3 regions of the Shewanella sp. N2AIL genome follow, and region 1 is predicted to be linked to each of the others. Evidence: predicted binding sites of a transcription regulator. Region 1 holds the regulator's gene; each other region holds the start of a gene.
What was found. Region 1 encodes MetJ, which represses methionine synthesis genes. Its sites were predicted from a motif close to TAGACGTCTAGACGTCTA; they were not measured.
Positions count from the first base shown of each region.

Region 1 (3,284 bases):
AAACCATTCCACTTCTGGCTGATCTTAATTCACTATAACTTCCAGTCTGTGATGGCCATTGGGGTGCTGGCGCTGCTGGCGTATTCTCCCTTAGCCTTTGCGTACGCTATTATTGTGCTGCGGGATGACTTACCAAAATGGGGTTTGGGTTTCCTAACACCTATCGCTAAGTTACTTATGCCATTTCGAAAGCTGATTGAAGTATTGTTGTTTGTCCTCGCCATTGGCGTAGGGGCTTACACTGGCTTCTTAATTTCGGCGATGAATGCTTACCCTATGCTCAACACTGCGGTACTGCCTGCGCTGTTTTTAGTGTCGGGTTTATCGGCGGGCGCTGCGGCAAACGCGGTACTGGCACTCTTGCTGTTTAAGACTGACAGCCACGATAAAACCTTAGTCAAGATGCACGGTTTAGAGTTGCCTGTGATGGCGATTGAAATCCTGTTCCTGTTCATGTTGTTCTGTGCCTTGTACTTCAAGGGCGGCGCGGCGGCTGCGGCTTTAGCGTCGTTAATTTCTGGGCTATGGGCAAGCGTGTTCTGGATAGGCGTCGTCGGTATAGGTTTTGGTATTCCATTGCTGTTCATGTTGCTACCAGCCGCGACTCGCCATACTAAGGGCGCAATGATCATGGTTGCCTGCGCGAGCTTAACCGGCGTACTCGCTCTAAGACACTTTATTGTGTACGCAGGGCAAAGCTATTTAAGCTGAGTGTAAGCTGGCTTTAGATATTGATAGATAAAGAAAAGCACTGACAATGTCAGTGCTTTTTATTGTTTGAATCTTCAGATGATTTGCCAATACAAGCAGGACGCTTATTGGGGTAATAACTCGATAACCGACTTCACCGTTAGCACTAAGGCGCTGATACTGCAGAGGACTAATGTCGCCATTTTAGTTTTATCTTTATCGACACTGCCCACTAATCGCCCCGCGACTAAATACCCTAAAAGCACTGAAGGTAGCAACATCAACGACAGCCACAGGTGCTTCAATTCTAATAAGCCAGTGATCGCCAGAATGACCATAGCTATGGTGGAGCTAAAAATGAAGAAGGCCGACAGGGCGGCGCGAAACTGCGAAGCGTCTTTGCCTGACAATAGAATCGCCATCGGCGGACCACCAATAGCGGCAATATTACCGAAAATACCCGAGACGACGCCCGCCCCAAAGAGGGTTTTCTTATTCACTGGCAGGCTGAATTTATACAGGCTGAGGATAACCGCGACTGCCACAATGGCGGCGATGGATAACCCGAGTATGGGCTGAGGCGCAAACAGCAACAGACTCGCACCGATAAAACCACCGGGCACGCGACCTATAAGCGCATATTGCAAGCCATTGAATTCTAAATGACCACGCTCCCGGAATAAGGTCAGTAGCGAGATGGTAAATCCCATGGCAATAACGGGACCCGGTACGAGTTGTGGATCGACGATATATAGCAAAGGACTGGCGACAACCGCTAGGCCAAACCCAATCAGGCTCTGGGTTAAGGCGCCAAGAAATACAATCAGCGAGGCCAAGGCAAGAGTCTGTGGATCTATCATAGAAAACATAGGATTCCATATAAACAAAAAGGGATCGTTAACGATCCCTATTGATGAGCACTGTGATGTAACTTTGCCAGCGACAAGTCGCTATTCCATGTCTTCCCACTCGATCCCCATCTCGTCCATCAGCAACTTGGCTTCGGCGGGAATGCTGTCTGGGCTATCTTTTGACAGATCTTCATCGTTAGGCAATGGCTGGCCAGTGTAGGCGTGCAAAAATGCCTCACACAACAGCTCGCTGTTGGTGGCGTGACGCAAATTATTGACCTGACGACGAGTTCGTTCGTCCGTAAGGACCTTAAGCACTTTGAGCGGAATAGACACAGTAATTTTTTTTACTTGTTCATTCTTCTTGCCATGTTCAGCATAGGGGCTGATGTATTCCCCATTCCATTCAGTCATTGACTCACCTGTTATAACGCTAAATTCGGGGCAGATTTTAAACCCTTACAAAGAACAGTCAAATTATTGCTACTATTTCTTTGTGATTGCAAACAGATTTCTTTATGTTCAGACGTCTAAACGTCTTCACGCCTATTGACGATGGCGTTGGGCTTAGGTACATTTAGACGTCCAGACATCTCTATCAGTCTACCGAATTTAGGAGTCCACCCATGGCAGAGCGTCAATTAGCCACACTGGCAGTGCGTCAGGGTATCGAAAGCGATACTCAATATGGTGCAGTTGTGCCACCGATTTATTTGTCGACTAATTACGCCTTCGATGGTCATAAAAATCCCCGCGAATTCGATTACAGTCGTTCAGGCAACCCAACGCGCTGCATTTTAGGCGAAGCATTAGCGCAATTAGAAAAGGGCGCCACTGGCATAGTGACATGCACTGGCATGGCGGCCATCACTCTAGTGACCACTTTGCTCGGCCCTGATGACCTGTTGGTGGTGCCCCACGATTGCTACGGAGGTTCTTACCGTTTATTTACTAATTTGGCGAAGAAAGGCCAGTTTAAGCTGATTGTGGTCGATCAAACCGACAGCCAAGCGTTAGCCGTCGCTATCGCACAAAATCCTAAGATGGTGTGGCTCGAAACCCCATCGAACCCGCTATTGCGTGTGGTGGATATCGAAGCCATTGCCAAGGCGAGCCATGAGGTCGGCGCACTAGTCGTGGTCGATAACACTTTTTTATCGCCGATATTGCAACAACCCCTATTGTTAGGCGCGGATATCGTTATCCACTCCACCACTAAATACATCAATGGTCACAGCGATGTGGTTGGCGGCGCAGTGGTTGCCAAAGATGCACAAATTGGCGAAAGCTTACATTGGTGGTCGAACACGTTAGGCTTAACGGGATCGGCATTTGATAGTTACTTAACCCTGCGCGGCCTACGTACCTTAGCGGTGCGAATTCGTGAACATCAAGCCAATGCCCAGCGCATTGTTGAGGTATTGACGCAAAGCCCTGTGGTGAGCAAAGTTTATTACCCTGGTCTTGCGGATCACCCAGGTCATGCGATTGCAGCCAAGCAACAAAAAGGCTTTGGCGCTATGCTGAGTTTTGAGCTCAAGGGCGGCGAGGCCGAAGTGGTGGCCTTTTTAGGTGCACTTAGGTTATTTAGTGTGGCGGAAAGTTTAGGTGGCGTAGAAAGTTTAGTGGCTGTGCCCGCAACTATGACCCACAGAGCCATGGAGCCGCAGGCGCGTTTTGAGGCAGGCATTAAGGACACCCTATTGCGTCTATCGGTGGGTATTGAAGATGCCGCCGATTTAG
Region 1 is NZ_JALBYT010000028.1:35,952-39,235, reverse strand. It holds gene nrfD (NrfD/PsrC family molybdoenzyme membrane anchor subunit) at 1-711, shown strand, start outside; gene MO387_RS15765 (sulfite exporter TauE/SafE family protein) at 816-1,559, opposite strand; gene metJ (met regulon transcriptional regulator MetJ) at 1,641-1,955, opposite strand; gene metB (cystathionine gamma-synthase) at 2,168-3,284, shown strand, end outside.

Region 2 (3,284 bases), on a different contig from region 1:
CCTTGTTATCGAGTGCAGCGCCTTTTTGGGTGATCAGATAAAAACTTCGACGACTCTTATCTAAATCTAATTCCGCCGCATGCTTAACGATACGAGTTTTCAAGCCTATGGATTCAGCGAGTAACGCTAAATGACATGGTGCCGCCATTTGATGTAAAAAAACTAATTCATTAATTGTGCTCAATGACTCTCCTCCCTGAAAAGTATTTTCTATTAGCAAAATGGTATGTTTGACCAGCCTCTTTAGTTAGATTTTTAAACATTCCATTAACCTAGTTGATTCTGACTAGTTAAAGACTGAAAAACATCACCCAAATGTACTATTCCCTTTTAAATCCTAGTAAGTTCGACTAACTGACGGAATATAATTGGAATAACAGCATAAAACTCCATTAGGTTTAACCGACTCACGAAATCTAGTACTTTCAAACTATGAAGACACCCATCGAAAGTTGCAACACAAAAATAACATGCAGGCAATAAGAAAGTGTGACAGCTAAATACCATCACACTCATGTTAGAAGCTTTATGGAAGAATGAACTTATGACTCAAGCTGAAACAATCAGCAACTCACGGCCACTAGCGTCTGAGTTTAAGTGCTGCTATTTGCTTATCTTGAAAACGAGACAATAAAACGAGTGCGACAATTGCGCCAATTAATGCCATTAACATATCTGATTGAGTGTCCCACACATAGCCTTGGGTTCCCAAAAAGGCTTCAGCGCCTTCACCTGTTGCCACTGCAACCCACCATTCAATGAGTTCATAAAACGCCGAAAACGCGAGCACAAAACATGTGACCAAAAACGCACACCAAGCACCGGGTTTGGCCGCTTGATTACGCAGCATAATTTCACGCGCTAACATGGCAGGGATAAAACCTTGCGCAAAGTGACCTAACTTGTCGTAATTATTACGTTCTGAACCCATCCAATGGGCAATCGTGTCGAATAATGGCACTTCAGCATAGGTGTAATGCGCGCCGACAAACAGCACACAGCAATGGGCTAACACTAAAACATACACCAGCGGCGTTAATGGGAAGCGTTTGCGGGTAAAAAATAGCAGTGGCACAGCCACTAATGCGGGAGCCGCTTCGAGCCACCAAGTGAAAGGATCTGCGGGATTTATCGCCGACCAAACGAGCACTAAGAGGTAAATAGCACACCACGCGATTTTGTTATTCAATGTTTCTTCCTCTTATGCGATATTGTTCTTAATTTAGAATATTAACTTTAGCCATCTAGCCCTCCACACTGAGTAAAAAAAGTGCTATTTTGGTGGGTGAAGGTTGTCAGCATATCATAAGAAACATTTCTATTAATTAGAGGGTACCCATATCATGGCGAAACATTCGCTGGACAAGGATAAGATCAAGATCCTGCTGTTGGAAGGCGTCCACCAATCTGCGGTCGATGTACTTGAGCGTGCGGGATACACCAACATCGAATACCACAAAGCCTCATTAGGCGATGAAGCATTAATTGAATCCATCAAAGATGCACATTTCGTGGGACTTCGTTCACGTACCCAATTAACTGCCGAAGTGCTGAAACGCGCCGAGAAGTTGATCGCGGTCGGTTGCTTCTGTATCGGAACCAACCAAGTTGATCTTGCCACCGCCGAATCCCTGGGTATCCCAGTATTTAACGCGCCATTCTCCAACACTCGCAGTGTTGCCGAACTCGTGATTGGCGAAATCATTATGCTGATGCGCGGTATCCCTGAGCGTAACGCCATCGCCCACCGTGGTGGCTGGATGAAAACCGCCGCTGGCAGCTACGAAGTGCGCGGAAAAACCTTAGGCGTAATCGGTTACGGTCATATCGGTACTCAGCTTGGCATTCTGGCTGAGACGCTGGGCATGCGCGTGGTGTTCTTCGATATCGAAGACAAACTGCCGTTAGGCAATGCACAGCAAATTCATTCAATGGAACAATTGCTGGCGCAAGCTGACGTAGTGAGCTTACACGTACCAGAAACCCCACAAACCAAAGACATGATAGGCGCAGCTGAATTTGCGGCGATGAAAAAGGGCAGCATCTTTATCAACGCCTCACGCGGTACTGTGGTTGATATCGAGGCCTTAACGGTCGCCTTGAAAGAGCGTCACCTCGCTGGCGCGGCGATTGATGTGTTCCCGGTTGAGCCACAATCGAATGACGATGAATTTATCAGTCCACTTCGAGGTCTTGATAACGTATTACTGACACCGCATGTGGGTGGGAGTACTGCTGAAGCCCAAGAAAACATTGGTATCGAAGTCGCGGGCAAGCTCGCTAAATACTCAGACAACGGCTCGACCGTATCTGCAGTTAACTTCCCTGAAGTATCGCTACCTATGCATAAAGGCACCTCACGCTTGCTGCATATTCACCAAAACCGTCCAGGCGTGCTGATCAAGATCAACCAAGCCTTCTCGGAAAAAGGCATCAACATTGCCGCGCAATATCTGCAAACTACCGCTGAGATTGGTTATGTGGTCATGGAAGTCGACACTCACCAAGCCGAAGAAGCCTTAGTTGAGTTAAAGGCAATTGAAGGCACACTGCGTACCCGCGTGCTGTTTTAAGAGTTAAGCCGAATCGCATTAAGCGTTTCGGCTAAAGTACAAAGACTAAGGCGCACATATCATTCACAGATATGTGCGCCTTATGCTTTTGAGCCAACAGGAATTCCGTTACAATCTAGCCTCTCACATCGCCTTCATTTTCAGGATCTCGCTATGACTATTTCAGTTTCTACGCCCCATTGGGATCTGGACGCTTCTTTGCCTCCACTCATGCTTGCCAACTTATCTCATATGGGCCTTATTAAAGTGGTTGGAGAACAAGGCCGCAGTTTCATCCATGGCCAAGTGACCACTGACATCAGCTCATTAGCCGATAACCAATGGCGCTGGGGTGCACATTGCGATCCAAAAGGTAAAATGCTGGCCAGTTTCAGGACCTTTGCCATCCAAGATGCGCTCTTTATGCTGATGCCAAAGGATGCCATCGAAGTCGATTTACCCCAGTTACAAAAATATGCCGTGTTTAGCAATGCCACCTTAAGCAATGCATCCGCTGAATGGACTTTGCTCGGGGTCGCCGGTGAACAAGCAAGCAAGTTCGTGAGCGAACATTTTGGCGACATTCATCAAGAATTCACGCCAATTGAACATGGCGCGATTTTAAAAGACGCTGACCGTTTCATTTTAATGTTAACCCCAGAAGCTGCTGCAGCTTTAGTGGCCAAATCAAAGCTGAGCGTATTTGATGCCAGTGCTTGGCAAGCGTTAGAA
Region 2 is NZ_JALBYT010000004.1:27,736-31,019, reverse strand. It holds gene MO387_RS04085 (LuxR C-terminal-related transcriptional regulator) at 1-184, opposite strand, end outside; gene MO387_RS04080 (DUF2238 domain-containing protein) at 581-1,189, opposite strand; gene serA (phosphoglycerate dehydrogenase) at 1,344-2,573, shown strand; gene ygfZ (tRNA-modifying protein YgfZ) at 2,727-3,284, shown strand, end outside.
Region 2: serA (phosphoglycerate dehydrogenase) is a predicted target of MetJ. The motif match lies at 1,238-1,255, and genes of this name have one in related genera.

Region 3 (3,284 bases), on a different contig from region 1:
TCACCGTGCACGAGTACGTCGATACCCAGTTTGAGTTGGCGATCGATAGTATCGCGGGTCACTTGCTGTAACTGCTCATTATACTGAGCATCGTTAAGCTCACCCTTGCGCCAGCGGCTGCGTAGTCCGCGGATTGCAGGTGTTTGTGGGAACGAACCTATGGTCGTGGTTGGTAACAGAGGTAATTGGTATTTTCGCTGCTGCACACTTTGGCGCACACTGAAATCACTGACACGTTCATAATCTGCAGCGGTTAATGCCGCAACGCGATCAACTACTTGCTTATCTGCAGCCAGCGCTTTTGCTTGGCGACGAGCGATACAAAAAGCACTGATTTTCTGTGCTTCATCCGAATTAGGCGCCAACAATAATTGGCGAATTTTGCTCAATTCCAACAGTTTCTGCTTAGCAAAGGCTAACTGCTTACGCAGCACAGGTAATAGTTTGACTTCAACATCTAAATCGACTGGGCTATGCAGTAATGAACATGATGTGCCAATCCACAGACGATCGCCTAAATCACGCGCCACAGCGCCAATACGCTCGGCAATCAAATCGATATCCGCCGCCCACACGTTACGGCCATTAACCACACCCGCCGACAAAATTTGCTCACCGCGCAACGCATTCGCAAACACAGTCAGCTGATCTGGCGCAGTAACTAAATCTAAGTGCAAACCAGCAACAGGCAAGGCAGATACGAGGGCTTGATGATGCACAATACCGCCATAATAACTCGCCAAGAGGATGCTAACGTTAGCAGTGCTTAATGCTTGATAAGTCTTAGTCATCGCCGCTTGCCAATGCGTGTCTAACTCTAATGCCAACACAGGCTCATCTAACTGTACCCATTCCACACCTTGGGCGGCGAAACGGGCCAAAATGTCAGCATAAGCCGTTAATAAATTAGGTAATAAACTTAACTTATCGAACTCTTGACCCACAGTTTTAGCAAGGTGCAAGTAACTGACTGGGCCGAGTAGAACAGGTTTGGCTTTATAGCCTAGCGCTTGCGCTTCGCTGACTTCATCAAAAAACTGCTCGTAAGCAATCGAAAAATCTTGGTTTTGCGTCAGCTCTGGCACCAGATAGTGATAGTTAGTATTGAAATACTTGGTCATTTCAGAAGCTGGCGCATCTTGGCCCGTTGGCGCTCTGCCGCGGGCAATACGGAATAAGGTATCGAGGTCGATTGCGCCTTCACCACGGTGGCGATCAGGGATGGCATTTAAGGTCGCACTCAGGGTTAATACTTGATCGTAAAAGGCAAAATCCCCCACAGGCACTTGCTCGATGCCAGCAGCAACTTGCCACTGCCAATGGGTACGGCGCAGTTCGCTCGCCACTTCACGCAGTTCAGCTTGAGTGATCTCACCACGCCAGTATTTTTCTAAGGCAAATTTCAATTCACGACGACGCCCGATACGGGGAAAACCAAGACTATTTAATTGCATACCCTATCTTCCTTTATTTGAGATAAGCCATATTCGGCACTTGCACCCACCAGATTGTGTTCTCTCGGCACTTTTCAACATTTCCGCCTTGATAAATAACAATGGGCGTCTGGACGTCTAGAAGTTTATTGTGTTAGTCTCTATTCCAGCAACCGAATTGATTTCAAGCACAACATGAGCGAATTTCACCTGGAGTGAACATGATCGAACTAAGACATCTGCGAACCTTAATGGCCCTGAAGGAAAGTGGCAGTTTGGCGGGCGCAGCCAAAAAACGTTTTGTCACTCAATCCGCACTCTCCCACCAAATTAAGGAGTTGGAGCAAAGGATTAACTCGCCTATTTTTGTGCGTAAGAGTAAGCCGCTGTCATTCACCCAAGAAGGTGCACGCCTGCTTCATCTCGCGGAAGAGATTTTGCCTAAGGTGTTAGAAACCGAGACAGATCTTAAGAATGGCCTTGAAACCGAAACCAATCAGTTGCGGGTAGGTATTGAGTGCCACAGCTGTTTTCGCTGGTTAATGCCTGTGATGGAGCAATTTAGACAAGACTATCCCCAAGCGGAGTTAGATCTGTCGAGCCGTCACTTGTTCGACTCGCTCAATGCCTTGGAAATGGGTGAACTGGATATAGTGCTGACCTCAGATCCTGTACCTGGGCATTCACTCGCTTATCAGCATTTGTTTGATTTTGAAGTGAAGTTAGTGGTTGCTAAAGATCATCCTCTAGCAAAAGAAGCCTATGTCACCCCTAAGCAATTAGAACACTTGCCTATTATCAGTTATCCAGTACCACTGACGCGTTTAGACATCTATCGCCACTTTTTAGAACCCGCAGGCATAGAAGCGGGCGAGCAAAAAACCTGTGATTTAACCATGATGTTACTACAACGCATCGCCTGTAAAGACGGCATAGCCGCGCTGCCGAACTGGTCGATAAATGAAGGACATGGCCTAAGCCTTACCACAGTGAAGCTTGGGCAAGAAGGCTTGAAACGCCCTTTGTTTGGCGCCTATCGCCGCCATAGCGCCAACTCAGCCTTGATCCAAAATTGGTTACAACTAGTGGCGAGTGAAGGTTTATCTCGCCAGCAGAAGACAAATTAATGCCGGTAAAATCTAATATAGAAGCCTGCGAATGCAGGCTTTTTTTATTGAATTAAATGGTTATTTTATTCGTTCAAACCGTTGCATCTAAATATTACAGCGGATTCATCAATAGACCACGCATAGACAATACGCGGCGCAGGATTAAACCAGGGGAATTCGAATTACGGGTCTGACGCAAATTATGGGCAATCATAAACTCTTGACGTAAGTCCTGATCTAAATCTAACGCTTCGAATGATTCTATCGTCAATGTCTGCTGTTGATTATCAATCAATGACTTAATTACGCTTAAAGGGAATGATTGTTCGGCATTAGCATTTAAATACGCAAAGGCCGTGAGCGCGATAATTTGGCCGAACACACTGAACAGAGCTAAGGTTTGTACTTCGTCAGCATCAACCTCGACGCCTTCCATATCCGCTAAACTGTCCACCGCATCCGTTGCAATATCTTCAGTCAACTTCCAATAACCTTGGACCAACTTTTTATAGGGCTGTGGCAGCTCATCGAGACGCTCTTGCAGATAAAACGTAAAGGCATAGCGATAGATATTCACTTGACCTAAGCGGACTAAAGCTTCTTTCAAGGAGCGAGTCTTAGGGTTAATCACCCCTGATGCCTGTGCGGAATTGCTGCGCATTAGCATGTGCGCCGCCAATGCGGGGTCACTCGAGATGATGTCGATCACGTTACGAATGTCGCCTTCAGCAAGGATCGCTTT
Region 3 is NZ_JALBYT010000022.1:25,127-28,410, reverse strand. It holds gene metE (5-methyltetrahydropteroyltriglutamate--homocysteine S-methyltransferase) at 1-1,454, opposite strand, end outside; gene MO387_RS13700 (LysR family transcriptional regulator) at 1,655-2,560, shown strand; gene MO387_RS13695 (HDOD domain-containing protein) at 2,655-3,284, opposite strand, start outside.
Region 3: metE (5-methyltetrahydropteroyltriglutamate--homocysteine S-methyltransferase) is a predicted target of MetJ. The motif match lies at 1,565-1,582, and genes of this name have one in related genera.